DNA from 2 places in the Streptococcus pantholopis genome. Region 2 is predicted to be linked to the other one. Evidence: predicted binding sites of a transcription regulator. Region 2 holds the regulator's gene; the other holds the start of a gene.
The links. The regulator HrcA, encoded in region 2, represses chaperone genes, less so after heat shock. The targets are predictions, from matches to a motif close to TTAGCACTCNNNNNNNNNGAGTGCTAA.

Region 1: the regulator HrcA is predicted to act here: its motif matches at 2,094-2,120, upstream of groES (co-chaperone GroES).

What each region holds. Positions count from the first base shown of each region.
Region 1 covers NZ_CP014699.1:2,224,836-2,241,027, reverse strand. The annotation lists gene groL (chaperonin GroEL) at 52-1,683, opposite strand; gene groES (co-chaperone GroES) at 1,780-2,064, opposite strand; gene A0O21_RS10510 (ABC transporter ATP-binding protein) at 2,388-3,191, opposite strand; gene A0O21_RS10505 (ABC transporter permease) at 3,188-4,093, opposite strand; gene A0O21_RS10500 (ABC transporter substrate-binding protein) at 4,135-5,100, opposite strand; gene A0O21_RS10495 (MFS transporter) at 5,543-6,703, opposite strand; gene A0O21_RS10490 (6-phospho-alpha-glucosidase) at 6,908-8,239, opposite strand; gene A0O21_RS10485 (hypothetical protein) at 8,418-8,642, shown strand; gene A0O21_RS10480 (alpha-glucoside-specific PTS transporter subunit IIBC) at 8,815-10,392, opposite strand; gene A0O21_RS10475 (MurR/RpiR family transcriptional regulator) at 10,637-11,422, opposite strand; gene A0O21_RS10470 (PTS fructose transporter subunit IA) at 11,666-11,956, opposite strand; gene A0O21_RS10465 (PTS system mannose/fructose/sorbose family transporter subunit IID) at 12,001-12,837, opposite strand; gene A0O21_RS10460 (PTS mannose/fructose/sorbose/N-acetylgalactosamine transporter subunit IIC) at 12,838-13,686, opposite strand; gene A0O21_RS10455 (PTS sugar transporter subunit IIB) at 14,025-14,519, opposite strand; gene A0O21_RS10450 (PTS sugar transporter subunit IIA) at 14,580-15,014, opposite strand; gene A0O21_RS10445 (ABC transporter substrate-binding protein) at 15,365-16,192, opposite strand, start outside.
Region 2 covers NZ_CP014699.1:1,696,031-1,712,222, forward strand. The annotation lists gene truA (tRNA pseudouridine(38-40) synthase TruA) at 1-355, opposite strand, end outside; gene dnaJ (molecular chaperone DnaJ) at 642-1,775, opposite strand; gene dnaK (molecular chaperone DnaK) at 2,040-3,878, opposite strand; gene grpE (nucleotide exchange factor GrpE) at 4,104-4,643, opposite strand; gene hrcA (heat-inducible transcriptional repressor HrcA) at 4,667-5,701, opposite strand; gene A0O21_RS07905 (glycoside hydrolase family 73 protein) at 5,849-6,433, opposite strand; partial or broken gene A0O21_RS07910 (M15 family metallopeptidase) at 6,434-7,018, opposite strand; gene A0O21_RS07915 (histidine phosphatase family protein) at 7,174-7,878, opposite strand; gene A0O21_RS07920 (PFL family protein) at 7,954-9,291, opposite strand; gene A0O21_RS07925 (ACT domain-containing protein) at 9,310-9,576, opposite strand; partial or broken gene A0O21_RS07930 (GlsB/YeaQ/YmgE family stress response membrane protein) at 9,785-10,020, opposite strand; gene A0O21_RS07935 (XRE family transcriptional regulator) at 10,147-10,833, shown strand; gene A0O21_RS07940 (sigma-70 RNA polymerase sigma factor region 4 domain-containing protein) at 11,122-11,601, opposite strand; tRNA gene A0O21_RS07945 (tRNA-Asn) at 11,703-11,776, opposite strand; rRNA gene rrf (5S ribosomal RNA) at 11,782-11,897, opposite strand; rRNA gene A0O21_RS07955 (23S ribosomal RNA) at 11,967-14,868, opposite strand; tRNA gene A0O21_RS07960 (tRNA-Ala) at 15,078-15,150, opposite strand; rRNA gene A0O21_RS07965 (16S ribosomal RNA) at 15,201-16,192, opposite strand, start outside.

The DNA.
Region 1 (16,192 bases), 530 kb from region 2:
GACAAAAATAAACAGAAAAACCCTTGATATATCAAGGGTTTGAATTTATATTTACATCATGCCGCCCATCATTGACGGATCCATTGCTGGAGCTGCCGGAGCTGCAGATTCAGGAGCCGGTTTGTCCGCAACAACAGCTTCTGTTGTCAGGATCAAGCTGGCAACTGAGGCTGCATTTTGCAGAGCAGAGCGAGTTACTTTGACAGGGTCAATGATACCGGCATCAACCATATCTGTCCAGTCTCCGCTGGCTGCATTAAAGCCAGTTCCTGCTTGGCTGTTTTTCAGACGTTCGATAACAACTGAGCCTTCAAAGCCGGCATTCACAGCGATTTGGCGAACAGGTTCTTCCAAAGCACGCAGCACAATGTTACGGCCGGTTGCTTCATCACCATCCAAATCCAGGGCAGCAACTTTGCTCATCACATTGACAAAAGCTGTTCCGCCGCCTGCTACGATACCTTCTTCAACTGCTGCGCGTGTCGCATTCAAGGCATCTTCAATACGCAGTTTCATTTCTTTCAGTTCGGTTTCTGTCGCTGCACCAACTTTAATGACGGCAACACCGCCGGATAATTTTGCCAAACGTTCCTGCAGCTTTTCACGATCAAAATCAGACGTTGTTGTCTCAATTTGTGATCTGATGATGCTGACACGGTTGGCAATAGCGGCACTGTCACCAGCACCTTCAACAATAACAGTGGAGTCTTTGTCGACAGTAACCTTATTGGCTTGGCCAAGTACGGCCATTGTGGCATCTTTCAGATCAAGACCTAAGTCTTCAGTAATCACCGTACCGCCTGTCAAAACAGCGATGTCTTCTAACATATCCTTGCGGCGGTCACCGAAACCAGGTGCCTTAACAGCAACCACGTTAAATGTCCCGCGGATTTTATTGAGAACAAGAGTCGGAAGAGCTTCACCTTCCACATCGTCAGCAATAATCAGCAGCGGACGGCTGGTTTTAAGGATTTCCTCAAGCAAAGGCAAAACATCCTGAATGTTAGTAATTTTCTTATCGGTAATTAAGATATAAGGATTTTCCAAATCGGCAACCATTTTTTCGTTGTCAGTTACCATATATTGAGAAAGATAACCGCGGTCAAACTGCATCCCTTCAACGACATCCAGCTCAGTTTCCATCCCGCGTGATTCTTCAATCGTAATAACACCGTCATTGCCGACTTTCTCCATCGCCTCAGAAATATAGTCCCCAACTTTTTCAGAACGTGATGAAACAGCAGCAACTTGTGCGATAGCTTCTTTACCGGAAACAGGCTGAGAAATCGCTTTTAACTCTTCTACTGCAGTTGACACAGCTGTTTCAATTCCGCGGCGGATACCGATTGGATTAGCACCTGCAGTGACATTTTTTAAGCCTTCGCGCACAATGGCCTGGGTCAAAACGGTCGCTGTTGTCGTTCCGTCACCGGCAATATCATTGGTTTTAGAAGCAACTTCCGATACCAGTTTAGCTCCCATATTTTCAAAATGATCTTCCAGTTCAATTTCTTTAGCAATGGTCACCCCGTCGTTTGTAATCAAAGGAGAGCCAAAAGATTTTTCAAGAACAACATTGCGTCCTTTAGGTCCCAAGGTGACTTTTACCGTATCAGCCAGGGTATCGACACCGCGTACCATGCTGCTTCTTGCATCTGATGAAAATTTAATTTCTTTTGCCATTCTCTATTTACCTCATTCTAAAATCGCATTAATATTACAGTCATTTAAAGTTCTTAATAATACAGGCTCAGCAGCCTGCAGACTGATATCACTTTTTTATTGAACAACGGCCAGAATATCTGACTCGTGAACCAGCAGGTAGCTTTCACCTGCATCTTTGACTTCTACACCTGCAAATTCTTCAAAAACAACTGTATCGCCAACCTTAACGCTCAGCTCAATCAAATCACCATTTAAAGCACGAGTCCCTGCACCAACGGCCTGAACCGTTGCTAATTGTGTCTTTTCCTTGCTGCTGCCAGCAAGAACAAAACCGCCGACAGTCTGTTCTTTTGCTTCTTCTACTTTCAAGACTACGCGGTCACCTAATGGTTTTAACATCCTTTTACCTCCAAATAGTACTTTCTTTTTTAGCACTCTTAATCATTGAGTGCTAACTTACAGAGTCTATTGTATCACTTGGTCAAAAATAGTCAAGAAGAAAACTCATTTTTTTATAAAATCCCACAAGAATATGGAAATAAAAGTCTAGCTTCGCTGATGCAACAGCGAAAAGTCAAAGGTCTTTTATCCAAATCTTAAAATAAAAAAGCGGCCCAAAGACCGCAGACAGCTGGTTTAGACAAACCAGCGGAAATTTTATTGGAAAAGAGCTGCATTTCTGGACTAGCTGTCTGACAGATGAAGTCGAAACAGATACTCTTTTATCCGAGAACTAAAGCATCATCGGCCAGCACTTCCCCGCTGTTCTTGTGGAAAAGATCCATGAGCTGGGCAACGGTCAGAGAGGTTTTCTCCTCGCCGCGGACATCCACTACTATTTTGCCGTGATAGAGCATCACCAAGCGGTTGCCGTAAGCAATGGCATGCTCCATATTGTGCGTTATCATCAATGTCGTCAGCCGCTGTTCTTCCACGATTTTTTTAGTAAGCGCCATAACCATATCACTGGTTTTAGGATCAAGCGCTGCCGTATGTTCATCAAGCAGCAGAAGCTTAGGCCGAAGGAGCGTTGCCATAGCCAATGTCAGGGCCTGACGCTGTCCGCCGGATAAAAAAGCAGCATCTGTCTTCAGCCTGTCTTCCAGACCCAGACCTAGTTCAGACAAGGCTGTTTTAAAAACCGCCCTGTCCTTATCTGTCACAGCTTTTTTGAAAAGACTGCGCTTTTCACCGCGAAAATAAGCAATCGCCATATTTTCCTCAATTGTCAGGTTAGTCGCTGTCCCCATGCGCGGGTCCTGAAAAACACGGCTGATTTTTTTGGCCCGTTTTGCGACAGGCTCTTTGCGGAGCGACTCCCCTTCCAGCAGGATATCCCCCTGATCAATATCAACAACACCGGCTATGCTGTTGAGCAGCGTAGATTTCCCGGCACCGTTGCCGCCGATAACAGAGATAAAATCCCCTTGGTTAATGTCCAAGTCCAGTCCGCGCAGTACATGATTTTCATTTACAGTTCCCTTTTCAAAAGTTTTATGAATATTGGTTAATGTCAGTAAACTCATCGCTTCTCTCCCTCTGCTTTCAATGTACCGGCTGGCTTAATTTTCAGTTTGCTGCGAATTTCAGGGACATAGAGAATCAGGGCTAAAAGAAGAGCTGAAACTAATTTAATCATCTGAGCGTCAACATTCATAGCTAAAATAATAACAATTATCAAGCGGTAAAGCACAGCTCCCAAAACAATCGACAGCAAACGCTGACCCAGCGGAAGGTATTTGATAACAACCTCTGCCAGAATGATAGAAGCCAGACCTATGACAATCGTCCCAACACCCATATTCAAATCAGCATAGCCATTGTTCTGAGCTAAAAGAGCACCAGAAAGGGCTATCAAGCCATTGCTCAGCATATAACCAAGAATTTTCATACGGTCAACTTTGATGCCGTTTGCTTCTCCCATTGCCAGATTATCGCCGGTAGCCCGCAAAGCTAAACCGATTTGTGTATTGAGCAGTATCACCAAACTTAGAATGACCGCTCCCACAAACGTTCCTCCAATAAGCAGAACTGCCGTTGTTTTTTCCAGACCCCAGTCCTGAACAATACTAACCAAAGTAGTTTGGCCGGAAAGCGAAAGATTAGAGCGCCCTAAAATCAGTAAATTGACCGAGTACAGACCTGTCAGCGTGATAATCCCTGTCAGCAGAGCCGGAATTTTCATCTTTGTGTGCATAAAACCTGAAACAGCACCGGCCAGCATACCGCCAAGCATGCCGGCAACAGTCGCCCAAAAAGGGTGCAGGCCGTTGACAATCAGCAAAGCACAGACAGCAGCACCCATTGGGAAACTTCCTTCAGCTGAAAGATCAGCAATATCTAAAATGCGAAAGGTTAAGAAAACCCCGATAGCCATGACCGACCATAACAGGCCCTGTGAAATACTTGATAATACTATATCTGCCATGATTTCCTCTCTTGAAAATAACTTAAGCTCAATCTATTTTCTTATTCCTTGATGGCACTGATATCAATCCCCAGTGTTTCAGCCATCTCATCATTAACAACAACCTGAAGGGTATCCGGATACTCGGCAGCAATCTTATCTGGCTCTTCGCCTTCTAAAATTTTCACCGCTAGCTGTGCTGTCTGACGGCCGAGCGCTTCGTAGTCAGCGCCATAAGAAAAGAGCACGCCGCTTTCTACAACATCAGCTGAACCGCCGACCACTGGAACTTTCATCTCTTTAGACAAATCGGTAATCAGAGAAATTGAGCTGACAATTGTATTGTCTGTCGGGATAAAGAGCACTTCTGTTTGATTCATCAAACTTTTAGCTGTATCCTGAACATCATTGGTGGATGAGATGCCTTTGACCACCGTTTCAATACCGGCAGCTTTAAATGCTTTTTTTGCATCTTCAACCTGAACCTCTGAATTCCGTTCGTTTGTTGTATACATAATACCAACTTTTTTGACATCAGGCAGAACTTCCTGCAGCAATTCAACCTGCTTGTCGATAGGTGAAAGATCACTTGTCCCGGTTACATTATGACCCGGCTTCTCCATAGAGTCTACCAGCTTAGCGGATACCGGATCTGTGACGGCTGTAAATAAAATAGGCACATCAGAAGAGGCTGTTGCCAAGGCCTGAGCAGCTGGAGTAGCAATCCCCAGGACAAGATCATTATCCTGAACCAGACTCTCAGAAATAGTCTGCAAATTAGCCTGATCTCCCTGAGCGTTTTCGTAATCGATAACGATATTATCGCCATCCACATAGCCCTCTTGCTCCAGCTCATCAATAAAGCCTTTACGGGCAGCAGTCAAAGATTCGTGTTCAACATACTGCAAAATCCCGATATGTTTAGCATCACTTGCAGCCGTTTTACTGCTGTCAGACTTTTGAGAGCAAGCCGCTAATAAAAGACAAGCAAGACCTAAACCACATACTGTTTTCATTAAGCGTTTCATACTGTGTACCTCTTTTTTCAATTTTTCTGTTGCAGCAGCTTTATGCAGAGCCGCAGAACAGGAATATCCGTTCATAAACAATAAAAAAACCAGTTAGCTCCTTCTTCTAACCGGTTTCATTGCGGGCAAGATGAAAATTTTCATTCTTTTCGAGCCAGTTAGAACTATTATCTAATCGGCTTGGTCACAACAAAATGCTTTAGCTTCATAGATACAAACCTGAAGTGACGTTTGTACCGGCAACAACCCTACAAACGTCTATCTAAAGAAACTAAAGTAATAACGATGGTGCAGTTGTTTATGCAAAGATAAAGCGTACTTGGACATCTCTGGCTCCTTGTTTATGATTGATTGTAGTATACCTTTATTTTTTATTTCTGTCAATAGTTTTAACCCTATACTTTTGAAAATTAATAAAATTCAGAAAACTCTTCAACTACATTTATTTCCCCGATCTATCTACTTCCTTTTCGAAAAAAAGGCAGAAAATAAAAGCCAGCACACCAAATAGGGAAAATAGAGCCAGACTGACTGAATAACCAAGATTCAAGCCCAAAACACCACTCAGAAGAGGAATAAGCAGTGAGGATAAGCCCATATAAAGACTGAGGGCCAGCAACTGCCCGCTGCTGTTAAGATAGGATGGTATCAGGTCAGCAATAAGCCATTTCGAACTAATCAGAATAATCGGCGTTGTAAATACTTGCAGTACACAAATTAAGACAATCAGGAAACTATGATTGACTAAAGCAAATAACAGAAACTGCAGTGATGAAATAACTGCACTCAGCTTTAGCATCCCAAGGGCGCCATACTTATCAATAAAGTGCATGCCAAAAAGATACATCGGAATTTCCAAAACAGCTCCCATCCCCCACTTTAACGAAATTTCTATGCTGCTAGCCCCTAAAAACAGCATTTTGTCGACTACCAAGCTTGTATTTGCTACTACCATAGCATAAAGAAAGAAAAGAATTAGCAGCAGAATAATATAAGCTTTTATTTGAAAAAGGCCGATCAAGTCTTTGCCTGAAACTACTGTTCTCTTATTGAATTTCTCAATATCAGGAAGGAAAACCATTAAAACCAAGACCAAAGAACCCAGACCAGCAATAAGCAGACCAGCCCCTCGGTAACCAAAAAAATGCAAAAGCAAGCCTCCTCCCATACTGCCTAAAGCCCAGCCAATAGAACCAAAAGCTTTCAGGGTCGACAGGCTTTTTCGAAAATAGTAATTTATACCAATAATCCAAGTATCTTCAAGCCCGCAGAGACTGTTTAAAAAACCTCCTGTAATGGAAACCAATCCCAGTAAAATAACAAAAGACGGTTCTCTTCCTGCAAACAGTCTAACCGCTGCCAGTACAAAAACCAGCATAGACATTAAATTAATCCATTTAGCTGTTCCCCATTTATCAGATAAGTAACCAAAAATTAACTGCAAAAGGATATTAAGGACTGCATAACCTGACAGGGCATAGCCTCTCTGATAAGAATTATAGCCTAATTCTGCCATAAAAGGAATCAGTAGTGTCATACACAATCCAAAGCTGATATAGGAGAAAAGCTGCACCAAAGCAAATATTTCTTTTTTTCTTTTCATTACTTTGCCCTTTTAATTGAACAAGACAGCAAAACCATAATCCGATATAAAAAATCAACTTTCCTGCATTTGGCGGAAACCGCAAAAATCTCAGGACATATGTTTTGTCTCAAAATTCAGTCAGCTGCCATTCTCAGCTGATAACATATGCTTAAGAGCTCGGAAAAAGGCTGAGGCTTATTGCCCCAGCCCCTGACAGCAATCTCAATGCAGTTCTGGCCAAAACTCTTTGTTAGCCTCAATCATATCATCTAAGATTTCCTTGGCAATTTTTGCACTAGGCACTGATTTGTTCATCATAAAAGATTGCCATAACTTTTGATAGCTTCCCTCAATCCATGCTTCGACAGCCAGCTTCTCTGAAGCAATCTGCTGTTCCATCAATCCTTTTTGGAAGGTAGGAATCTTGCCTATGGATAGCGGCTCATACTGGTCCTTGCTGACAATACACGGGATTTCGACCATTGCATCATCTGGAAAATTAGCAATAGCGCCATTATTCGGTACGATAAGCAAGAAGCGTTCTTTGGTATTAAAAGCCAGAGCGCAAGCAAGATCCACAATAAATTGTGCATGCTCATTGGAGGCAAACCAAGTCCCTTTCGCTGTCCCAGCTGCAACGATACGTTCACACTCTTCGCGTGTGTCTTTTTCGCGGCGATCCATAATTTCATTGGCTCTGGTATAATCATGATCAGAATGTGCTACTGTTTCCGGTGCCATGAGGTAATACTTTAAGTAAGTGTTCCACAGCTTAGTCGGATCCATGGCATAGAGATCTTTAGCTGCCCGCATTGTTTCAAGCCAAGAGGACTCTTTATGCTGGCCTTGCGGTGTATACTCTTCATAACCATGCTCTCTGACATATTCCATCAGCCGCGGCATCAGATCATTCCCTTGATGGTCACGAATCTGGGTCCACCAGCCAAAGTGGTTAAGACCATAGTAGCGCACATCGAAATCTTTACGCGAATTCAAGCCCAAAATCCGAGCAAAAATTTCCTCCAGGCAAACCGGCATATCGCAAATATTAATAACACGAGCATCGGGACGCAAAATTCGGCAGGCTTCTGCTACTATAGCCGCTGGGTTTGAATAATTAAGCATCCAGGCGTTAGGGGAATATTTTTCCATATAATCAATAATTTCAATCAAAGGACCAATGGTGCGCAAACCATAAGCAATCCCCCCTGGGCCGCAAGTTTCCTGACCTACCACACCATGCTTAAACGGAATTTTTTCATCCAGTTCCCGCATGGCAAAAAGTCCAACACGGAGCTGTGCCATCACAAAATCAACCCCCTTAAACGCCTCTACAGGGTCAGTGGTATAAGTAAACACAATATCCGGATGCCTTTCTTTTACAATGATTTCACAAGCTTTAGCAACACGGGTTTGCCTTTCTTCTAAATTATCATACAATTTGATAGAAGCAATCGGAAAATTGTCATAATTATCCAAAAGCATAGTGACAATCCCTGCTGTATAAGTGCTGCCGCCGCCGGCAATAACAATATTTTGTTTTTGACGTTCCATAACCAAAACTCCTTTAAAATAAGATACAAAGCCCGTTAAAAGAGCAAAGCAAAAATAGGAGACTGGACGAAGAGTCTCAAAGCTCTAGGACAGTCTATCTTTTTTGCACAGCTCTTAGGGCGTCGTGTTCAATTAATAAGATACAAAGCCCGTTAAAAACGCAAAAGGAAAATAGGGGATGGCAAGTGATGCTTGCATCACGATGACAGCCATCTTTTTCCCGCAGCGTTTAGGGCGTGTTCAATTCCACAAGATGCAAAGCCCGTTAAAAGAGCAAAGCAAAAATAGGAGACTGGACGAAGAGTCTCAAAGCTCTAGGACAGTCTATCTTTTTTGCACAGCTCTTAGGGCGTGTTCAATTCCACAAGATACAAAGCCCGTTAAGAACGCAAAAGGAAAATAGGGGACTGACTGACGAATCACCAGATTCTAAGTCAGGACATCTTTTTCCCGCAACATTTAAGCCGTATTCAGTTCATTGAAATACAATCGTTTAAAAATCACAGGCAAACAAGCCGCTGCTGACAGTAGATACTTTACTAATCTTCTTTCATACAAATAGCATGCTGAGCTTGTTAATTAAGATTTAGCAAGCTTTCAAAATCATCTCTGACATAAGGCACATCAAGCCCAACAATAACTTGAACAGCTTTACCGTTATGCACAAGACCATGAGCGCCGGCTGCTTTGAATGCCGACTCGCTGCCCAGTTTCGACTCATCTTTTAAGGTTACCCGCAATCGTGTGGCACAGTTTGTAACATCAGCAATATTAGCAGCACCTCCCATTAAATCCAAATATCTTTCAGCCTGAATCATCGTTGCTGATTTATTACTGTTTTTCGAACTGTCTTTTTTTGAGATATAGTCATCCTTGCTGTACAGTTTCGTTTCTTCATTGTCCTCCTCACGTCCTGGCGTTTTCATATCAAAACGGCGGATTAAAAATACAAACACAAGAAACCAAATCACCATAAATACCAACCCCAGAATAACCTGTGTAAGATAGGTCGGCCAGTGATAATAGCCTAAAGGCAACCAATTTAAGAAAACCCAGTTGATAATCCCGCCGCCAAAATCACCAACGACACCAAAGGCAAATGATAAGGCCTGCAAACTGGCATCCAAAAAGGCATGAACAACAAAAAGGGAGGGAGAAATAAAGAGAAAAGTAAACTCAAGCGGTTCCGTAATCCCCGTCAAAACGGCTGTTAAGGTTGTCGGAATCATGAGAGCAAGAACTTGTTTTTTCTTTTCCGGACGGGAAGTCACATAAAAAGCAGCTGCTACACCAATTGACCCGAAAACTTTTGCCATACCAGATAAAGAAAAGCCGATAGGAAACAGTTCTTTTAAACTGGATGATGATGTGGCAAATTCATGTAAATGAGTTGCCCAGTAAGCGGATGTCCCGCCTTGAACAATAGCATTATCATAAGTAAAAGGGGCATAGATGAAGTGGTGAAGTCCAGTTGGAATGAGAATTTTTTGCAGAAAGCCATACACCCAAATGCCCAAGGAACCGCTGTTAATAAAGAAGCCCTGCATGCTTCGTATACCATTTTGGATCAGCGGCCAGCCAACACAAGTCAGAAAAGCGATTGGAAGCATAGCAAAAAAAGCCAGCGCTACGACATAAGCCGATCCCCTAAAAATGCTCATTGTTTCTGGCAGTTCTTTATCAAAATAACGATTGTGGAGCCAAACGACAACACCAGATATAAAAAGTGCCCCTGCCATCCCAGTATCCAGAGTCTTAATACCGGCAATCATCGTTAAGCCAGAACCTGTGCCAGCCTCTGCACTAATATCCACACCAAAGAAAGATCCCCATTGGGTCAGCATAGCATTGATAAAATAGTTAAAAGTCAGATAAGTCGCCATTGCCTCTAAGCAGGCACGCCCCTGCTGCTTCTTCGCAAGCGCAATAGGCAAAGCTAAAGCGAATAAAACCGGCAGCTGTAAGAAAATCATCCATGCACCTGCTGAGATAACCTGCCAAAAGCGATACCAAATATGGTCAGGATCTGCTAATCCCCCCATTAAATTGGGATTAGTAAAAATGATTGACAGACCCACCATAATACCGGAAAAGGCAAATAACAGCGTTGGGGTGAACATCGCTCCGCCCAAACGTTGAATTTTTTTCATCATAATGATTTGACGCTCCTTTCATTAATGTATACATGCCGGCTGTTTGTACAGAATAACAATTGAAATAGCATAAATCTTTGTGCCTTATGAACTGCCACCATCAGACCTGTTTATTTCGTCTATTCTCTTGAAGGTACCTTACGAAATAATAGTACAATGCCAAATAAGACTTTGCAAGCGCTTTTACAACTCTTGTGACTTATTCCTGCAACTAAAAAAAATTCACAGGAGCTGTGAATTTTTATCATAGTATTTCCTTTTTACCTTGCAGTAAAAGCTGTTCATTCTTATAGATAGCATATTGAATAAAAAGCAGTTCTGCTAATAAAAAGTAAGGCATGGTAATTTTGTAATTGGGATGGTTTTGCAAAAAATTTAAATTGATTGAATCAATATATAAATTTTCATCACTAAATTCGGCTAGCTGATTATTTTTGAATTCGGTTATGGAAATAATTTTTACTCCTAAAAGTTTTAAACGGCGAGCGATGTCAACAACTTTTTTGCTATTTCCGCTCAGCGAAATCATGATAATCACATCCTCTTTATTAAAGACCTCGTACATTGCATGATCAAAAGTCGTCCCAGCAAAATCATAAATAATTTCTTTGGCCGATGTAAACATTCGCTTAATCTGCTTTGCAACAGACAGCTGAACATCTCCAGAACCGTAAACAAAGACCCGTTTAGCCTGATAAATCAACTGGCAGATCGTTTTATAATCTTTGTGTTTTTGGTTAGTAATATACTGAATAAGAGAATCGCAGGTAAATTCAAACACTTCTGTATCAAAAGTGTTCAGATTCTCCTGCTCCAAACGCAAAAGCACTTTTAATTCGCTGTATCCCCTCAGTTTAATCTTACGTACAAAGCGTGAAATAGTTGTGCGCGAAACATTAGTCTTTTGCGCTAAGTCATTAATAGTCAGCCGAGACACTTCCTCCTTATGGGTCGCAATATAATTCCAAATAAGCAAGTCCGTCTCATTTAATTTTGTGTAGTTATCCAGAACTAACTCAGATAATTTCATTCCCTACCTCTTCACTCCCTAAACACGATTCAAGATCAGCCGGAATCATTTACAGCTTAAAGAAAGCGTTTTCTAAAGATAGGCTTATTATATCACATTTATTATATTCTTCCTAATACATTTGAAGTAAAAAGCAGTGTCCAATCTTAAATCAGGGTTTTTTACCATTCATAGCAGTACGGCGTACAAAAAAACTCTTTTTCTGAAAAGCAGGAGATTACGCTTTTTCAGAAAAAGAGTTCCTCATTTTTGCAGAAGGCTCACCTTTAGTTCAAAGTCAGCAATTACCTTCTGCACATTGAGCCGGCCCTTATAAATCCCATAACCAAAAAGCAACATACCTAAAATTCCCAAAAGCGTTAAGGCAAAACCAATGATTAACCCCCAAAGATTGGCTGCCAAGCAATAGAGCAAAACAACGCCAATACTGGCAAGGATAAAAAACAATGAGAACCAGCGGCCTAGATTTTCAAGCATGTGTTTTTGGTAATGAATTTCCTCTTCATAGCCTTGAACTAATTCTTGCTTTGTCATAACTCCTGTCCTCTCATTACTTCATGAAAGCTTCTGTTTGGATTCTAGTAAGACAGGCCTGGGTTAAAGAAGCCGACTAAAACACCAACAAAGGCAATGACAACCAAAAGCAGCATGACTTTGATCGGCGATAAGTTTTTCCTAGCCATGAGCCACCAACAAAGGAGAATGAACAGGGCTGTTAAGAGACCCGGATAAACGGCATCAAATTGATCTTGCAGCACCAAGAAGGCTTCTCCTGACCTATCTTTCAATTGAAAGGCTGTCGTTACAGAAACCCATGTCGCTGCTACGCCCCCAATAACCATACCTCCAACAATAGCAATAGCTTTGCGGATAGCCTGACCTTGAGGGCCAACCAGGAATTCAACAGCCTTATCGCCTAATTCATAGCCCTTGAAATAAGCGAAACGCATACCAAAATAAGCCAGAAGATTCCAAACAATGATGTAGAAAATAGCGCCGACCGGCGATCCGCCATTAGACAGGCCTAAAGCGATTCCTAAAAGGATGGGAATCAAGGTGCCGACTACAAGAGAATCGCCAATCCCTGCGATAGGCCCCATTAAGCCGGCACGCATACCGTTAATGGTTTCGTCATCAACCATCTCGCCATTAGCGCGCGCTTCTTCCAAACCGGCTGTTACACCAACAATAAGACTTCCCAACTGAGGTTCTGTATTGAAAAAGGCTGTATAGGTCTGCATGGACCTCTTTTGATCATCTTTTTGATCATAAAGCTCTTCAACAATAGGAAGCATTGAAGTCAGATAGCCAAATGTCTGCATATGCTCCTGTGAAAAACAGGTTAAATGTCCGTAATACCAATGATGAAATGATTTAACCAGTGTCTTTTTTGATATTTTCTTTGTCTCTGCCATCTAAATATCCTCCTCATCATCGTCATCATAATCAGGTTCGGAAACAGCTCCTGCTCCTCTTTGTCTTACCATATCAATTTCATAGAACAAGAAGGCAAAAATCAGCGAAATAACAGCACATGATACTAAATTAAGCCCCAATGAAGCCGCTAAAGTAAAACCGACAAAAAACGGAATGAAATCTGTTACTTTTTCGACAATCTGTTTCAATAAAATAGCAATCCCAACACAAGGGAGAAGGGAACCAACTGTAAAGAGCGTTTTCATAGCCAGACCATCCATAGGGAGTGCTTCCTGCAAAGCTGTTACGGCCGAAGCACCAAGCTTACACATAATGAGAGTCGGCAGGAAGGAGAAAAGCATATGGGAAATCCAAGGCAGTCCCCAGTCAACTGTATAGAGCCTCTTAAATTCACCTTTTTCAACAGCCCGCCAGCCGATATGCTGCCATGCCAAATTCAGTGTTGCTGTTCCATAGAAAAGAACGGTCCCGATAGTTCCAACCAAGGTTCCCATAGATTTTGCTAAATTAGCGGCTTCCGATGAATCAGCAGCAATCCCTTGAGCGTGTATCGCTACCATGGCAAGCGGAATGCCGATATAAGATACGGCCCGGACATCAGCTGATACCGTTCCTCCTGGAGTTACAAGAGCGATATAAACCAATTGCATAGCTACACCGCAGATAATGCCTGTCTTTAAGTCACCAAGAATGATACCGCAGACCAGCCCCCCAACCAGCGGCCGACCCAGCGTATAATTCCCGATACTTGATCCGCCCATGCCGGGCATTGACGACAGACTAGCAAAGAGCCCTAAAATGGCCGCCTGCAACCAAGATATTGTCATAATAAACTCCTCCAACAAATACAAAAACCATAAAAAGCAAAGCAAAAATGGCGGTAAGTCCGAAATCTGCGATTTCGCAGACGCACCTCTGCCAGAACGACTAGAAAGGTACAGTCGACTGTTTAAGGCGACAAAGCTTTCAGACGTTTACGGCTGGCGGTAAGTCCGAAATCTGTGATTTCGCAGACACACCTCTGCCAAGGCGACTAGAAGGATACAGCAGACTGTAAAGACTGCAGAGTCTTTAGACAGCTGCGATTGACCGATGTGAATCCAATACGTAAAGGCAATCTCCTTTTTGCATAGCTCTTAGGCTGTTTTAGTTTTAATGATAACTTTTAAAAGCCAAATTTAGCTTTGAAATCTGACCAGTAGCCGATAGAAACATCGGGGAGCAATTGGAATTTCACTTTATAACCAGCTTGTTCAATAGCTTCTAAAGCTTCCGCTTCTTCTTGCGTAATGGACTGATTGTTTCCCAATTTCACTGCCCCAGGGCGATCATTTGCCGGACCGACTATAATTTCTTTGACCTCATCTGGAACAAATCCCTGATCAACCAATAACTTCTTCATATCGATTGGGTTTTTGGTGATAACAAAATAACGTGTATCAGACTCTAAAACTTTTTGCGATTTTTGTTTGAAAGCGTCTACAGTCCAGACAAAAGTCTTTTTATCTGATGCACCTTTGTAAGCCTGTGTCAGGACTTTATTGGCTGCAGCGGCATCGTTAACTGCAATCAAGCCGTCACAAGGGTATTCCTTGGCCCAGCGGGTAACGGTTTGACCGTGAATCATTCGGTCATCAATACGTACAAATGATACTGACATGTTTCTTTTCTCCTTTATATGAAAGCTCAGGATTTGTGTGTAATTAATCCCGGCTTAATGTTAAATATCGTCTTCGGCTTCTTCTTCAGCAGCCTCTACCTTAAATTCCTGTAAGGCTGACTGTGCTTCTGACAAAACAGCGGTCACAAGATCTCTTCCGGCGAGACTGTCCTTCAGAACCAGCGAGTTCAAAGCCATTGGCAGATTCATACCGCCAAGAACAAGAGCGCTGTCCAACTTTCCCAAATCGCTAAGCACACTGCAGGCGGTTGTCAATGGGCTACCTCCTACGATATCAGCCAAAAGAACAACTGAGTCGCCAGCCTGCAAAACAGTCACTGCTTCTTTGAAATCTGCTGCAAACTCTTCAACCGACTTGCCATCCTCAAGACCGACAGCGATGACTTGATCCATCTTATCTGCCGCAAACATAGCTAAAGAAGTCTTTAGACCGGCTGCAAGACCACCATGGCTGACCAGCACTAAATATTTCATTGCACCATCTCCTTTATTTTTAATAAATCCAAATCTGATCAAAACCTTGAAAACACTGGATTTACTGCTTTAACTGTCTTTATTTTACTCAATAGGAAACCGTTTTCCAATTGCCGAATGTCATTAAATCCATATGACATTTGTCAATATTAATATGACAAATGTCACATCTGCCCAAAAAACCTATTCGCTCCATGCGAATAGGTTTAGCATCTCCAAATCCAAAACAGTTATAATTCACGCATTCCTTTAAATTTTTATTCCCTAAAGAAAAGCATCTGCAGGGGGAACAAAGAAACTGGGCTACTTAGAGCAGGCTTTGTGTCTATTGATTAATTGGCTGTCCTGCTTCAATCATCCAGTTCTTCCTCAACAGATCTCTGGATTGACCAGAGCTCGCTGTCTATAGTCTTGTCAGCAAGCGCCTGCTCAATAAGATAGTCCAATTTCACCAAGACATCGTCATAGTGTTTAAATCTGGAGGTGACCTTAGCTCCTGTCATCATTTGGTTAAGGGTTGCAACACTTAAAGAGTTTGCCCCAAAATCATCCGAATTCAGTGCCGCCTGCGTTTTTGAGCTGGTCATAACCGGCTGCAAAACAGACATTCCTTGCGATTTATTCACTAATTCCTGCTGAATTTCCGGACGGCTGGAAAGAATTTTCAAGAAATCCCATACCAAATCGGAATGCCGTGTCTTAGCTGACATAGCAAAAAGCGAAGTCTGAAGCTGGGTGGCATTGCCATTTTCCCCTTCTGTCGGCATCTGTATGCAGGTCCAAGAAAAACTGGAGTATTTTGCTACATGATAGGGGTAAGGCTTATAAGTACGGTACTGCGCTAATGTCATTGGGTAAAAGGCAACTTTTCCTTGGTCAAAATCCTCGGAAGAGACTTTAATATTATTATTTAAGGCCTCCAATTTGGAAATAAAAGACAGCGCCTGCCGCATATTACCGTTGGCGATGGTTAATTGATTACTGTCTTGGTCGTAAATCTCACCGCCATAGGCAAGCAAGGCTTCCTGCCAAGTATAATCTGTGCTGCCATATTGATCAATAAGGCCATCACCGTCAGTATCTTTGGTGACAGCCCGGCATATCTGATAAAAGTCTGCCAAGGTCCAGTCCTTATCAGGAAGAGACAGACCCTCTTTTTCAAGCAAATCCTTATTGAC
Region 2 (16,192 bases):
GGCCGATATCTACAAGAAATTCATAGGTTTTATAATGCTTATTATAACGAGCATGAAAAGCCTCTGAAACCTCTTGAACACTAATCACATCAATATCATCCGGTGTCTGTGTATCCAGTCCGAAACGCAGTTTTTCAAGATCACGCGCCTGCGGTAAATCAAAATGAACGACCTGACCGTAAGCATGAACACCAGCATCCGTACGCCCGGCACCATGGACAACAACAGCCTGTCCGCTGTTTAAGCGCTGCAGTGTCTTCTCAAGCTCCTCTTGAACTGTCCGCTGCCGCGGCTGGCGCTGAAAACCAGAAAAATCTGTCCCGTCATATGAAATAATCGCCTTATATCGTATCATGCCATTATTTTATCATTTCTCGGCACAGGACTCTAGGATAGATTACAGAAACTGTCCCCAGACAGATCGATCATCAGCCAGTAAAACCGGACGCTCTCGCAGCAATTTCACTAAAATAAAGATGCCCCAGATATTGGCCTACAGCCTAAGACCTAGTCGTAAAACCTGAGATAAAATACCGCTCTTATGCCGCCTTGTTTAAAATAGCACCATCTGATCATCAATCAAAAAAGAAGAGGTGACCCCGGCTTTAATCCGAGAGTGTTCAGTCCTCTTCTTTTTGAATTTAAATCTCTTCAAAAGCATCTTTCATTTTATCAAAGAAGCCTTTTTTCTTGGGGTGGACCTTATCTCCTCCAGCTGCTGCAAAAGCTCTCAAAGCTTCTTTTTGAGCATCATTTAATTTATTTGGGGTTACAATATTGACCGTCACATGCTGGTCACCTTGTCCGTTCCCTCTGAGTTTAGGAGCACCTTTGCCTTTCAGACGGAAGGTTTTTCCGGTCTGTGTACCTGCCGGAATAGACATCTCAACATTCCCGTGAACGGTAGGCACTTCAACTGTATCGCCAAGAGCTGCCTGAACAAAACTAATGTCCATCTGATAATAAATCGTTGAACCATTTCGCTCAAATTGACTGCTTGGCAGGACATTAATAATGACAAACAAATCTCCGTAAGGACCGCCGTTAAATCCAGCCTCACCTTGACCCTGCAGACGAATTTGCTGTCCGGTTTCGACACCGGCAGGAATTTTCACAGATACTTTATGCGTCTGTGTCTGATGGCCTGTTCCATGACATGTTGCACAAGGCTCTTTAATTTCTTTACCGGTTCCATGGCAGACATCACAAGTCACCTGCCGGCGCATCATTCCAAGAGGAGTTTGCGTATCTACATTGATCACACCTGAACCGTGACACTTCGAACAGGTCACCGGACTTGTCCCCGGCTTGGCCCCTGTACCTGCACATGTCGCACAGGAGGACTCTCTATTGTAGCTGACTTCCTTCTCAATTCCAAAAACAGCTTCCTCAAACTGAAGATTAAGACGGTACTGCAAATCATCTCCCTGACGGGGAGCAGAAGGATTGCGGCTGGTCCCGCCGCCAAAGAAACTTGAAAAGATATCTTCAAAACCGCCAAAGCCGCTGCTGTCAAAGCCGCCAAAGCCACCGGCATCTCCGCCAAAGCCGCCTTGGGCACCAGCAGAACCGTATTGGTCGTAATTAGCACGTTTTTGCGGATCTCCCAGAGTTTCATACGCCTCTTGAATATCTTTGTATTTTTGCTCAGCACCAGCTTCTTTATTTATATCCGGATGATATTTCTTGGACATCTTGCGATAAGCTTTTTTTATCTCATCCTGAGAAGCATCCTTTGATACCCCTAAGCGTTCATAAAATTCAGTATTATTCATCTTTATATCCTTTATTCAAAAACAGAGGTTGCTGCTTTTTCTCAACCTCTGATTTATATGATTGATTTTATGGCGTAAAAAGCAATTCACTGATAGTTTAACATTTTTCAGACTTCTCTCAGTCAAAGCAGACTGTCTTTTCGGCAGCAATACCGATCCAAGGACTGCTGTATTTTGTTAAATCCTCAAACAGGCCGTGAGATCTTTTCACAGCCTGGCAAGGAAAACCACTGAGTAAAAACCTTAAACTAGCTGAGTAAAACCTTATTTTTCAGTGAACTCGCCATCAACAACATCATCGTCGCCGCCCTTGTTATCTGAAGCTCCTTCTGCTTGGTTGCCGTCTGCTTCTGCTTGAGCTTGCTGAGCCGCTGCTGCTTGTTCATAAAGTTTCACTGCTAAAGCTTGTGATTTTTCATTAAGCGCTTCTAGCTTAGTTTTCATGTCATCCAGATTTCCGGATTCTTGAGCCGCTTTTAATTCATCAAGGGCAGACTGGGCAGCATCGCGTTCAGTATCAAAACCTTTGCCTTCAGTTTCCTTAATCGTCTTTTCAGTCGCAAAGATAGCCTGATCCACTTCATTTTTAAGATCGACTTCTTCTTTGCGCTTAGCATCTGCTTCAGCATTTGCTTCAGCATCCTTCATCATGCGGTCAATCTCTTCTTCGCTTAAGCCATCATTAGATTTAATGACAATGTGCTGTTCTTTTTGTGTTCCAAGATCTTTAGCTTTTACCGAAACAATCCCGTTTTTATCAATATCAAACGTCACTTCAATTTGCGGTACACCGCGAGGAGCAGCCGGAATATCAGTCAGCTGGAAGCGGCCAAGTGTTTTATTATCTGCGGCCATAGGGCGTTCCCCTTGAAGCACGTGAATATCCACTGCAGGCTGATTGTCTGCTGCTGTAGAGAAGACTTGTGATTTAGACGTTGGAATAGTTGTGTTGCGGTCAATCAGTTTTGTAAACACACCGCCCATTGTTTCAATACCCAGTGACAGCGGAGTAACATCAAGCAGGACGACATCTTTCACATCACCTGTAATCACACCGCCTTGAATAGCAGCCCCCATAGCAACAACTTCATCAGGGTTAACAGACTTATTAGGCTCTTTGCCTGTTTCTGCCTTAACAGCTTCAACAACAGCAGGAATACGTGTTGATCCGCCGACAAGGATAACTTCATCAATTTCAGACAATGACAGTCCAGCATCAGAGAGTGCTTGACGAACCGGTGTTTTAGTCCGTTCAACCAAGTCACTTGTTAAATCGTCAAATTTAGCGCGCGAAAGATTTGTTTCCAAATGCAGCGGGCCAGCTTCACCAGCCGTGATAAACGGCAGGCTGATTTGCGTTTGTGTTACTCCTGATAAATCCTTTTTAGCTTTTTCTGCAGCATCTTTCAAACGTTGAAGAGCCATTTTGTCTGCTGCCAAATCAATACCGTTTTCTTTCTTGAATTCTTCAACCAAGAAATCAATAACTTTTTGGTCGAAGTCATCTCCGCCCAGTTTATTATCTCCAGCAGTGGCCAATACATCAAAAACACCGTCCCCTAATTCAAGAATTGAGACATCGAAGGTTCCTCCGCCTAGGTCAAAGACCAAAACTTTTTCATCTTTATCTGTCTTATCAAGACCATAGGCAAGGGCAGCTGCAGTAGGTTCATTGATAATGCGTTCTACCTCAAGTCCGGCAATTTTACCGGCATCTTTTGTGGCTTGACGCTGTGCATCGTTAAAGTAAGCAGGAACCGTAATAACAGCTTTGTCTACCTTTTCTCCAAGATAATCTTCAGCATAACCTTTAAGATACTGTAAAATCATAGCTGAAATTTCTTGCGGTGTGTATTCTTTTCCATTAGCCGCAACTTTTTCCGAGGTTCCCATTTTAGATTTAATAGAAAGAACCGTTTCCGGATTTGTAACCGCCTGCCGTTTAGCAGCATCTCCTACAATGATTTCACCGTTTTTAAAAGATACTACTGAAGGGGTCGTACGATTGCCTTCCGGATTTGCAATAATTTTACTTTCAGTTCCTTCCAGAACTGCTACCGCTGAGTTAGTTGTTCCTAAGTCAATACCAATAATTTTAGACATAAATACATTACCAAGAACCAGCCAAATACAGATTTTCACAATCCGGCTTATCAAGAAAACGGCAAAAACCGACTCTCTAGGTTCTCTTTCCTTTCAATTTTCTATTTCTTTTTTCTTATAGTTTTATGACATTGCGGTCGAATAGTCAAAGCCTCAAATCAAAAACAATGGCTCAGCACAGCAAGTTGCTGCCTCTTGCTTTTATAGGAGGCTTCTTATAAACCTCTAGTTATAAACAATAACCATAGCTGGTCTGAGCAAACGTTCATGCAGTTTGTAACCCTTTTGTAAAACCTCTGCGACAGTATCGGCCGGATGCTCATCATCTGCCGGCAAAGTTTGAACGGCCATATGGAAATTGTGGTCAAATTGCTGGACCTCAACTTCCTCTACACCTTCTTCTTTTAAGGCCTGCAGCAGGCTTTCCTGAACCATTTCAAGCCCCTTTTTAACATCATCTGTCAGCCCTTCTACAGCTAAAGCACGCTCAAGATTATCTAAGCTTGGCAGGATAGCCTTTGCTAAATCTTGAGAGCGGTAGCGCTGCAAATTTTGCCGCTCCTCATTTGCCCGACGCTGAACATTTTGCATTTCTGCATGAGCACGCAGGTATTTATTCTCAAAATCCTCTGCCCGTTCATTGGCCAGCTGCAGTTCCGATTTTTCAGGAGTTTCCTCCGCAGTTTCCTGCACTGAATCATCGGTCACTGTATCTGCTGCTTCAGTCTCTTTTTCAACTTCTTCATTTTTTACATCTTCTGCCAAGATTTCAACCTCTCTCTTTCTACTTAATTAACCTCGTAATGATTGCTGTTAAGGTAGCGGTAATAATCGCCCAGTTTCATAACCAGGACACGGCCAATCACATTAACCAAACTGACACTTCTTCGATAATCCATGTCAATCGGACCGATTAAAGCCAACAGACCGAAACCTCTATAAGGAATCAGATATTTGTGTGTTAAAACCGTAACATCAGCCAAAGCAGCTTCTTTACTGTCACCAACCTGAACACTGCCCATCTCATCTTCCTGTATACTGCTGCGCAAAGCAAGCGCAACACGCTGCGGATCATCCAGAAACTGATAGGTTTTTAGCTCTGCATATTCCAGTGAGTTAACTTTTCCGCTCACAAAGACAGACTCTTTGAATAACTCAGCAAAAATATAATCAAACAAATCTAAAACATTATCAGTCACAGTAAAGTACTTTTGCACAATCTGCGGAATCTCTGTTCTTAATTTATAGTGGATATCCATAACCGACTGGTCAAGCAGCCGCTCGTCCACAATTTCCTTTAAGATTAACAGATCGCGTTTAAGAAAATTTTTGGGAATAGCAAACTGTACTGTGGCAGGTTTTGATTCATCGAGCGTTAAAATTGCCAGAGCATCATGGTTGCTTAGCTGGACAATCTCAAAGCCCGTCAGCTTTTGTCTGGCCGGCTCCACATCAAGCACGACAGCAGTATAGCCTGTCATTTCTGACAAAACATGACTGGCACGCTGTAAGAGATCTTCCAGTTTGAAAGCCTCAAAATCAAATGCTTTAACAACCCGGTAAATATCTTGTTCATTAACACTGTCAAAACTGAGTGAGTGTTCGACAAAATACTTAAAACCAGCTGGGCTGGGCATACGACCGCTTGAAGTATGAGCTTTCTCAAGCAAACCTAATTTTTCAAGTTTGGCCATATCATTTCTGATTGTCGCGCTGCTTGAATCAATAAGTGTCTGCAGTTTTTTGGAGCCAATAGGTTCATGCGTTTGAGTAAACATTTCAATAATAAGATTTAAAATATCATTTTGCCGCGGAGTAATCACAAACCAATCCCCCCTTCCAAAGCATTTGGAAATTAGCACTCTTTAAGTAAGACTGCTAACTTATGTCTTTATTATACTCTTTTTAACAGGCCTGTCAAGAAAAAAATGCAAAATTTTAGCACTCTTTTTGAAAGAGTGCTAAAATTTTCAATCGTATTGTGTTAAATCATTTTTTTCAATAACCTGAGTGAGTTTTGAAGCATAATCAGGATCTGTACTAAAGCCAGCCCCTTGCAAAGACTGAGCCGGGCCCTTATACCCCTTTAAAGTAGCCATTTGTGTGTAGAGCCTATCTCCCCAAAGATCGCCGGATTTCAGTAAATCCAGGTAATCATAAACAGCTTCATCCCAGGAATGATAAATTTTAAAACGCACATTTTTTTCTTGCCAAACATTATCTATATATAATTCATCCTTTAACAGCACTGAATTATCACCGGCCTGTGCTCGGATACCAAATAAATTATGATATTTGACTGCCAGCAAATCCCTGCCATAATCCGAAGCTAAAACAGCCTGACCAAGAATAAGCGAAGGACGTAAACCATAAGAGGCAGCTGCCGTCTGAACAGTAGGAGCTATTTCTTTAATAAATTCTTCTTTTGTATAAGCAACAGCCTGTTTTTGCCTGCTGTCAGGAACATTGTCCCGCAGTGACAAAGATAGTGGAACAATCAAGATAAAAAGTAAAACAAAAGCAAGAAAGTATCTGAGAGAAAGCCGTCTTCTCAATTAATCACGCTCCTTTAACAAAGCAATATATTCTTCTAAACAAAGATTATTTTTTGTCATATACCGAGCGGATTCGGTCCCGACATACCGAAAGTGCCAGTCCTCATAGCCCACTCCTGTCAAGCTTGTTTTTTCTTCAGGAAAGCGCAAAACAAAACCGTAATCAGGCGCAAGTTCAGCTATTTGGGCTACTACGTCAGGGTCACTGGCATTTAAATAATCTACCGTACTCATATCAATCGCCAGACCTGTTTGATGCTCACTGGCTCCAGCAGGCTGAGAGTAAGTTTTAACTAGTTCTTCAGCCTGACTTTGAGTTAAACTAGGGTCGTCAGCCCGCTCTTGGCTGACATAGTTATCAAACAGCTCTTCCTGATAGGCTACACTGCGGTAACCCGATATAAGATGTTCACTGCTGTCAATCGCCTGAGCGGCCGCTAAAAATTCCCGAACATTGTCTGCAATACGGGAGTCAACCGCTACACCATCAACTTCAGTCAAACTCGGATTCATTTCAGCAGTAACGTTGTCACGGTTAACAAGAACCAATTCCCAGTCATCTGCCGATACATCAGGTAAAGCCGCAACTGTCTGTTCTTTGCTGGCTGCCACTGATGACGAAGAACTTGAAGCCAGCGGGCCGTCTTTACTCTCCTGCTGATAATTGAAGAGATAAACAGTCATAGCCGCAACTGCCAACATTATCAGAAATAATGTAAAAGTCAGTAAATTTCTTTGTTTCATGCGTTTTCTACGTCTTCTAAAATCTTTCTTCCTATTTGCCGGTAAGACATATCACCAACAGTCTCAAGTATAAACCGGCCGTCCTCATAATTAGCAACAGTAACCGAGCCATTATCCAGAGAAAGCCGCGGCTGATTAGGTTCCACCAGCCAGGCAAAGGTATTGATGGTCATACCATGACTTACAACAATAGCATTGCCGCCGCCTTGCTCCTCCATTTGTACAGCAATCGCTTCAAATCCATCATAAATCCTTTTTCGCAGAACAGGCCAAGGCTCTGCCCAGTTAGCAGTATCTACTTCAACAAGACTTTCAGCCAGCTCAGGATAAGGAACATCCTTCATATCACGGCCATTTTCAAAAGCCTTAGTCCTAGGCAGTACGCCATAGAAAAGCTCCCCGTCATAACCGCCATCCAAACTGCCGAAGCACCATTCCCGAATACGCTTATCACGGGTGTAGGGAATCTTCTCCTGCTGGCATTCTTTTAAAATAATTTCCATGGTTTGCATGGTCCGTCCCGAATCACTTGAAAAGGCCGCATCAAATACTATTCCAGCTTCCTTCAAACCGATACCAAGCTCCCGAATGCCAAGCTCCCCCTGTGCAGTCAGGGGCGTATCACTCCAACCTTGGGCTCGCCCGATAGTGTTAAACATCGTTTTCCCATGACGGGCAATGTAGAGTTTTACTTTCTTCATATCCCTTCCTCCGATAACTCTGCTTTTCATTATAACATGAAATGAAAACACTTGCAAAATCTGCAAGTGAATCTTTTAATTTTTAAAACTATGAATCGGAGCCGGAATCTGACCGCCGCGGGCAATAAAGTCAGAAGCAGAAGCCTTATTGACTCTCATAACAGGAGCAGCTCCCAAAAGACCGCCGAATTCCAGTATATCTCCCTCTTTTCCTTTAGGAATAAGGCGCACAGCTGTCGTTTTTTGATTAATGACTCCGATTGCAGCTTCATCTGCAATCATTGCAGCGATAGTCTCATGAGGCGTATCTGCCGGAACCGCAATCATATCTAAGCCGACCGAACAAATAGCTGTCATCGCCTCCAGCTTCTCCAAATTCAGAGACCCCTTTTCTACTGCAGCAATCATCCCTTCATCTTCAGAAATCGGGATAAATGCTCCTGAAAGACCGCCGACCTGATTGCAGGCCATAACGCCGCCCTTTTTTACCTGATCATTTAACAGGGCAAGTGCCGCTGTTGTGCCATGGGCACCAACAGTTTCAAGTCCCATCTCCTCCAGTACACGTGCAACCGAATCGCCAATCGCAGGGGTAGGAGCCAGCGATAAATCAACAATACCAAACTTCACACCTAAGCGCTCTGCAGCCATTTGACCGACCAGCTGTCCAATACGCGTAATTTTGAAAGCTGTTTTTTTCACTGTCTCAGCTAATACGTCAAAACTTTCCCCCCTCACTTTTTCTAAGGCACGTTTGACCACACCGGGGCCTGATACTCCGACATTAATAACAACATCCGCTTCACCGACACCATGAAAAGCACCAGCCATAAAGGGATTATCTTCAACAGCATTAGCAAAAACAACCAATCTGGCAGCCCCTGAATCAGATAAGCGAGCTGTTTCTTTAATGACACGGCCCATATCGCCGACAGCCGTCATATTGATGCCGGATTTACTCGAAGCAATATTGACAGAAGCACAGACTTTGCTGGTCTCAGCCAAAGCAGGAGCAATGGACTGAATTAAAATCTCATCGCCTTTTTGGTAACCTTTCTGTACCAGAGCAGAAAATCCGCCGATAAAATCAACACCAATCTCATGAGCTGCTTTGTCAAGTGCTTTGGCGATAGGGACATAATCTTTGGCAGATGTTGCTGCCCCAATCAAAGCAATAGGGGTCACAGATACACGCTTGTTAACGATAGGAATTCCTAGTTCAGCAGCAATTTCATCACCGACCGTTACAAGCCTCGCTGCTTTTGCAACAACCTTTTGATAAATCTTTTCAGCCGCACGTTCTATATCTGGATCAATGCAGTCCAGCAGGGAAATCCCCATAGTGATGGTCCGAATATCAAAATTCTGCTCCTCAATCATTTCAATTGTTTCAGTAACCTGTTTAATATTCATTCTTACTTACCTACTCACTTACAAATTATGCATGGCGTCAAAAATCGCTGTGCTTTGAATATTAATTTTGACATTTAAGCCTTCCCCCAGTGTTTCTAATTCCGAACGCAGCACAGTAAAATCTTTTTTCTCTTCTGATGAGACAAGCATCATCATTGTAAAAAATTCATCTAAGACTGTTTGTGTAATATCATCAATATTCAGGTCTAATTCTGCAATTTTGGCTGAAACCCCGGCGACAATTCCAGCTTTATCTTTCCCAACAACTGTAATGATTGCTTTCATGTCTGAACCTCCGTCTATAATGTTTTAATTTTAACATATTTTTATGACTTATTCTATATTTTCTGTATTTTCAGAAAAATAACTGGATTTTAGCCTTACTACTGTTCTGATAAAAAAACTCTCTCTTAAGGCTGACAGTCTAATCTTTATTAAAAAAATCTGCCAGACAGCTATTCGCCTCAGCAGATGGGGATAAGACAAAAACATATTATTTATCACCAGTAAACAGAGAGACAACGGCGATAACAATAACAGCTCCTAAAATAGAAGGAATAAGATGCATACCTGCCAAGGCCGGACCCCAAGCACCAAATAAACTTTGCCCAACAAACGAGCCTAACAGTCCAGCAGCTATATTAGCCAAGCAGCCCATTGAACTGCCTTTATTTGTAATCCCCCGGCAACCATTCCGATAAAAGCTCCGATAAGTAAAGACCAAATCATACCATCCTCCTTTTCTATTTATTATAGCATAAGTCATACTACAATAAAAAACTAAGAATTCATTGTATTTTTTCAAAAAAAATGGTAAACTGATATTAGTCTATAAACTAACGAGGAGGGCTTGCTATGTTCTCAGCCAAAAAATTAAAAGAAAGACGGCAGCAGTTCCAGCTGACTCAAGCCTACTTGGCAAAAGAGCTAAGCATCTCCAGACCGTCTTATTGCAATTGGGAGAAGGGTAAAACTAAGCCTAATCAAAAAAATCTTAAAAAATTATCAGAGCTTCTAGACGTTGCTCCCAGCTATTTTTTATCTGAACATGATATTGTAGCAGTTTATACACAGCTAAATCAAAACAATAAGGATAAAGTAATGGATTATTCACAAAATTTACTTGCAAAACAGAATAAAGTAGCAGACTTGGCACAGCCTAAACGCTACCCTTACAAAGTATTTGAAAAACTATCAGCCGGTTCAGGCTTTGCTTATTTTGGAGATGGCAATTTTGATACTGTTTTTTATGATGAAGAAATTGATCATGATTTTGCTTCTTGGGTTTTTGGAGATTCCATGGAACCTACCTTTTTAAATGGTGAGGTTGCTCTTATAAAGCAAACCGGCTTTGATTATGATGGTGCTATTTATGCGGTAGAATGGGATGGCCAAACCTACATCAAAAAAGTGTACCGCGAAGAAGACGGGCTGCGTTTGGTGTCTATTAATAAACGCTATGCAGACAAATTCGCCCCTTACGATGAAAATCCGCGGATTATCGGCCTAATAGTGGGCAACTTTATGCCCTTGGAGAATTAACAATCTGTCATCTTGCTTGATTAATCTTCTGAGACTGTAAAACGCATTGGAATTAAGCTAACGCTCTCTGATATCTCCTTGAACAGACTTCTGTATCAAGCAAACATTTTTTAAAAGATATATAGCTTGTTCTCCCCACTTACTCAAGTGCCTATACCGAGTAGACAGGCTTTCCAATAGTCATGCAGCTCGCAGCGGGCCGCATGACTATTTTTTATTTTGGATTATTTGCGGGGTGAAATGACCACTTGCATATTAGAGATTTCACTGCTACTAAAAGTAAGGGGCTCACTTAAAATCTTTAAACAAAGGCTGAAGTTTTTTTATCATTTTTCGACGTCCTGCAAAACGCTCCCCTTGCAAAAGTTTTTGAAACATCTCGCGCTCCTGCCCCTCTAAATTCTTTTCGATATCTTGAACAAGCTCTCTATAAGCAACATAGTCATCTAAAGATAAGGCATTATCACTGATACAGTGACTGAGCTGGCTAATGTCTTCATAAGCCATTTTATTAAATTTTCGCTTGTAGCTTTCTTGCTGACGAATAACATCTTTTAAATAATTAGAAAATTTAGTCTTAAAGTAGACGTACAAGCGCAATTCATCCTGACACAAGTCAGGATGCGCATCCAAAAGCCTGAACAAGACAATGCTGCCTTCCTGCAGCCAGTCATTATAGTCCCACAGGTGAATATGATAACTGCGTTTTAACTTTAAAATAATCGGCCTAACTTTTTTATATAGCTCATCAAACTCTTCTTCTCGCATTCCTGACAACTCCTTTAACTAAGATTAATAGCTAGTCTTAGTATAAACAGTCAGAAAGAAAAAGAACATGACAAAAATGTCATGTTCTTTTTCTAAAGCCACTCCGCCAGTAGGACTCGAACCTACGACATCATGATTAACAGTCATGCGCTACTACCAACTGAGCTATGGCGGAATTTAGCTAAGCAACTCCCTTATCTCGCAGGGGGAAACCCCCAACTACTTCCGGCGTACTAGGGCTTAACGACTGTGGTCGGCATGGGTACAGGTGTATCCCCTAGGCTAGCGTCACTTAACTCGGTCTGAACTAAAAAACTAGTCCATTCAAAATTGAATACCTCCTAAAACCGTCCGCTCCTAACCTCTCGGTTAAGTCCTCGAGCTATTAGTACTGGTCCGCTCAATAGCTCACACTAATTACACTCCCAGCCTATCTACCTGTTCGTCTCTCAGGGCTCTTATTAACTAACGTTATGGGAAATCTCATCTTGAGGCAGGCTTCACACTTAGATGCTTTCAGCGTTTATCCTTCCCCTACTTAGCTACCCAGCTGTGCCCTTGGCAGAACAACTGGTACACCAGCGGTAAGTCCACTCCGGTCCTCTCGTACTAGGAGCAGCCCCTCGCAAATTTCCTACGCCCGCGACGGATAGGGACCGAACTGTCTCACGACGTTCTGAACCCAGCTCGCGTGCCGCTTTAATGGGCGAACAGCCCAACCCTTGGGACCGACTTCAGCCCCAGGATGCGACGAGCCGACATCGAGGTGCCAAACCTCCCCGTCGATGTGAACTCTTGGGGGAGATAAGCCTGTTATCCCCAGGGTAGCTTTTATCCGTTGAGCGATGGCCCTTCCATGCGGTGCCACCGGATCACTAAGCCCGACTTTCGTCCCTGCTCGAGTTGTAGCTCTCGCAGTCAAGCTCCCTTCTGCCTTTACACTCTGCGATTGATTTCCATCCAATCTGAGGGAACCTTTGGGCGCCTCCGTTACCTTTTAGGAGGCGACCGCCCCAGTCAAACTGCCCGTCAGACACTGTCTCCGTAGATGATTAACCTACCGGGTTAGAGTAGCCATAACACAAGGGTAGTATCCCAACAACGCCTCCAGAGAAACTAGCGTCCCTCCTTCTTTGGCTCCTACCTATCCTGTACATGTCTTACAGATACGCAATATCAAACTGCAGTAAAGCTCCATGGGGTCTTTCCGTCCTGTCGCGGGTAACCTGCATCTTCACAGGTACTAAAATTTCACCGAGTCTCTCGTTGAGACAGCGCCCAAATCATTACGCCTTTCGTGCGGGTCGGAACTTACCCGACAAGGAATTTCGCTACCTTAGGACCGTTATAGTTACGGCCGCCGTTTACTGGGGCTTCAATTCACACCTTCGGACTACTCCTAAGCGCTCCTCTTAACCTTCCAGCACCGGGCAGGCGTCACCCCCTATACTTCATCTTGCGATTTCGCAGAGAGCTGTGTTTTTGATAAACAGTTGCTTGGGCCTCTTCACTGCGGCTGACCTCTCAGTCAGCACCCCTTCTCCCGAAGTTACGGGGTCATTTTGCCGAGTTCCTTAACGAGAGTTCGCTCGCTCACCTGAGGCTACTCGCCTCGACTACCTGTGTCGGTTTGCGGTACGGGTGGTATCATTCGCCGCTAGAAGCTTTTCTTGGCAGTGGGACATCACTCACTTCGCTACTAATCTTCGCTCCCCTTAACAGCTCAATGTTCCCGATAGAAGCATTTGACTCCTATCTCATCTTACTGCTTGGCCGGACTCTTCCAGTCGTCCGGTTGAGCTAGCCTCCTGCGTCCCTCCTTCACTCCTGATACCAGTACAGGAATATCAACCTGTTGCCCATCGGATACACCTGTCGGTCTCTCCTTAGGTCCCGACTAACCCAGGGCGGACGAACCTTCCCCTGGAAGCCTTAGTCTTACGGTGGACAGGATTCTCACCTGTCTTGCGCTACTCATACCGGCATTCTCACTTCTATACGCTCCAGTGCTCCTCACGGTACACCTTCGCCGCCTATAGAACGCTCTCCTACCATACCTTCTAAAAGGTATCCACAGCTTCGGTAAACTATTTCAGCCCCGGTACATTTTCGGCGCAGGGGCACTCGACTAGTGAGCTATTACGCACTCTTTGAATGAATAGCTGCTTCTAAGCTAACATCCTAGTTGTCTCTGCACCCCCACATCCTTTTCCACTTAATAGTTATTTGGGGACCTTAGCTGGTGGTCTGGGCTGTTTCCCTTTCGACTACGGATCTTAGCACTCGCAGTCTGACTGCCGGGCATAAATCTATGGCATTCGGAGTTTATCTGAGTTTGGTAATCCGAGAAGGACCCCTTACCCAAACAGTGCTCTACCTCCATCATTCTTCGCCCGACGCTAGCCCTAAAGCTATTTCGGAGAGAACCAGCTATCTCCAAGTTCGTTTGGAATTTCTCCGCTACCCACAAGTCATCCAAGCACTTTTCAACGTGCCCTGGTGCGGGCCTCCAGTGCGCTTTACCGCACCTTCACCCTGCTCATGGGTAGGTCACTTGGTTTCGGGTCGACATCCAGATACTTCTCGCCCTTTTCAGACTCGGTTTCCCTACGGCTCCGTCTCTTCAACTTAACCTCGCATCTAAACGTCACTCGCCGGTTCATTCTACAAAAGGCACGCTCTCACCCATTAACGGGCTCGAACTTCTTGTAAGCACACGGTTTCAGGGGCTCTTTCACTCCCCTTCCGGGGTTCTTTTCACCTTTCCCTCACGGTACTGGTTCACTATCGGTCACTAGGGAGTATTTAGGGTTGGGAGATGGGCCTCCCAGATTCCGACGAGATTCCTCGTGTCTCGCCGTACTCAGGATTCTGCTTGGTCTTAATCATCATTTCAAATACGAGGCTCTTACTCTCTCTGGCTGACCTTCCCAGATCATTCTTCTATCATCATTAAAACCACTCTGCAGTCCTTCAACCCCGAAGTGTAAACACTCCGGTTTGCCCTCCTGCCCTTTCGCTCGCCGCTACTCAGGCAATCGCTTTTGCTTTCTCTTCCTGCAGCTACTGAGATGTTTCAGTTCACCGCGTCTTCCTTCCTCTGCCCTTAACAGGCAGGGATGTCAGGCTGTACCTGACGGGTTCCCCCATTCGGACATCTCTGGATCTTCGCTTACTTACAGCTCCCCAAAGCATTTCGTCGTTCGTCACGTCCTTCTTCGGCTCCTAGTGCCTAGGCATCCACCGTGCGCCCTTACTAACTTAACCTTATTCTCGTTTCTCGGTTTTTTTCAGCGTTTCGGTTTCTTTTCTTGCCATCTATCATGGTCTAAACCATCATAAATGGGTTGAGGTATTCAATTTTCAATGGACTAGTCGATAAACCGCACAGCGATTTATCTAGGTGATTCATCTAGGCGCATCTCATGACTAACGGCTTACTCGCGCTAACCCTCATCACTCAATCCCCTAGATTATGGAGCCTAGCGGGATCGAACCGCTGACCTCCTGCGTGCAAAGCAGGCGCTCTCCCAGCTGAGCTAAGGCCCCCTTGACCTCTCAAAACTAAATAAGACCGCAACGTGCATCCATTTCCTTAGAAAGGAGGTGATCCAGCCGCACCTTCCGATACGGCTACCTTGTTACGACTTCACCCCAATCATCTATCCCACCTTCGGCGGCTGGCTCCATTAGGTTACCTCACCGACTTCGGGTGTTACAAACTCTCGTGGTGTGACGGGCGGTGTGTACAAGGCCCGGGAACGTATTCACCGCGGCGTGCTGATCCGCGATTACTAGCGATTCCGACTTCATGGAGGCGAGTTGCAGCCTCCAATCCGAACTGAGATTGGCTTTCAGAGATTAGCTGGCCGTCACCGACTCGCAACTCGTTGTACCAACCATTGTAGCACGTGTGTAGCCCAGGTCATAAGGGGCATGATGATTTGACGTCATCCCCACCTTCCTCCGGTTTATTACCGGCAGTCTGGCTAGAGTCCCCAACTTAATGATGGTAACTAACCATAAGGGTTGCGCTCGTTGCGGGACTTAACCCAACATCTCACGACACGAGCTGACGACAACCATGCACCACCTGTCTCCTCTGTCCCGAAAGAAAAAACTATCTCTAGTCCTGTCAGAGGGATGTCAAGACCTGGTAAGGTTCTTCGCGTTGCTTCGAATTAAACCACATGCTCCACCGCTTGTGCGGGCCCCCGTCAATTCCTTTGAGTTTCAACCTTGCGGTCGTACTCCCCAGGCGGAGTGCTTATTGCGTTAGCTCCGGCACTAAGCCCCGGATAGGGCCTAACACCTAGCACTCAGCGTTTACGGCGTGGACTACCAGGGTATCTAATCCTGTTTGCTCCCCACGCTTTCGAGCCTCAGCGTCAGTAACAGACCAGAGAGCCGCTTTCGCCGCCGGTGTTCCTCCATATATCTACGCATTTCACCGCTACACATGGAATTCCACTCTCCCCTTCTGTACTCAAGTCCCGCAGTTTCAAAAGCATACATTGGTTAAGCCAATGCCTTTGACTTCTGACTTACGAAACCGCCTGCGCTCCCTTTACGCCCAATAAATCCGGACAAC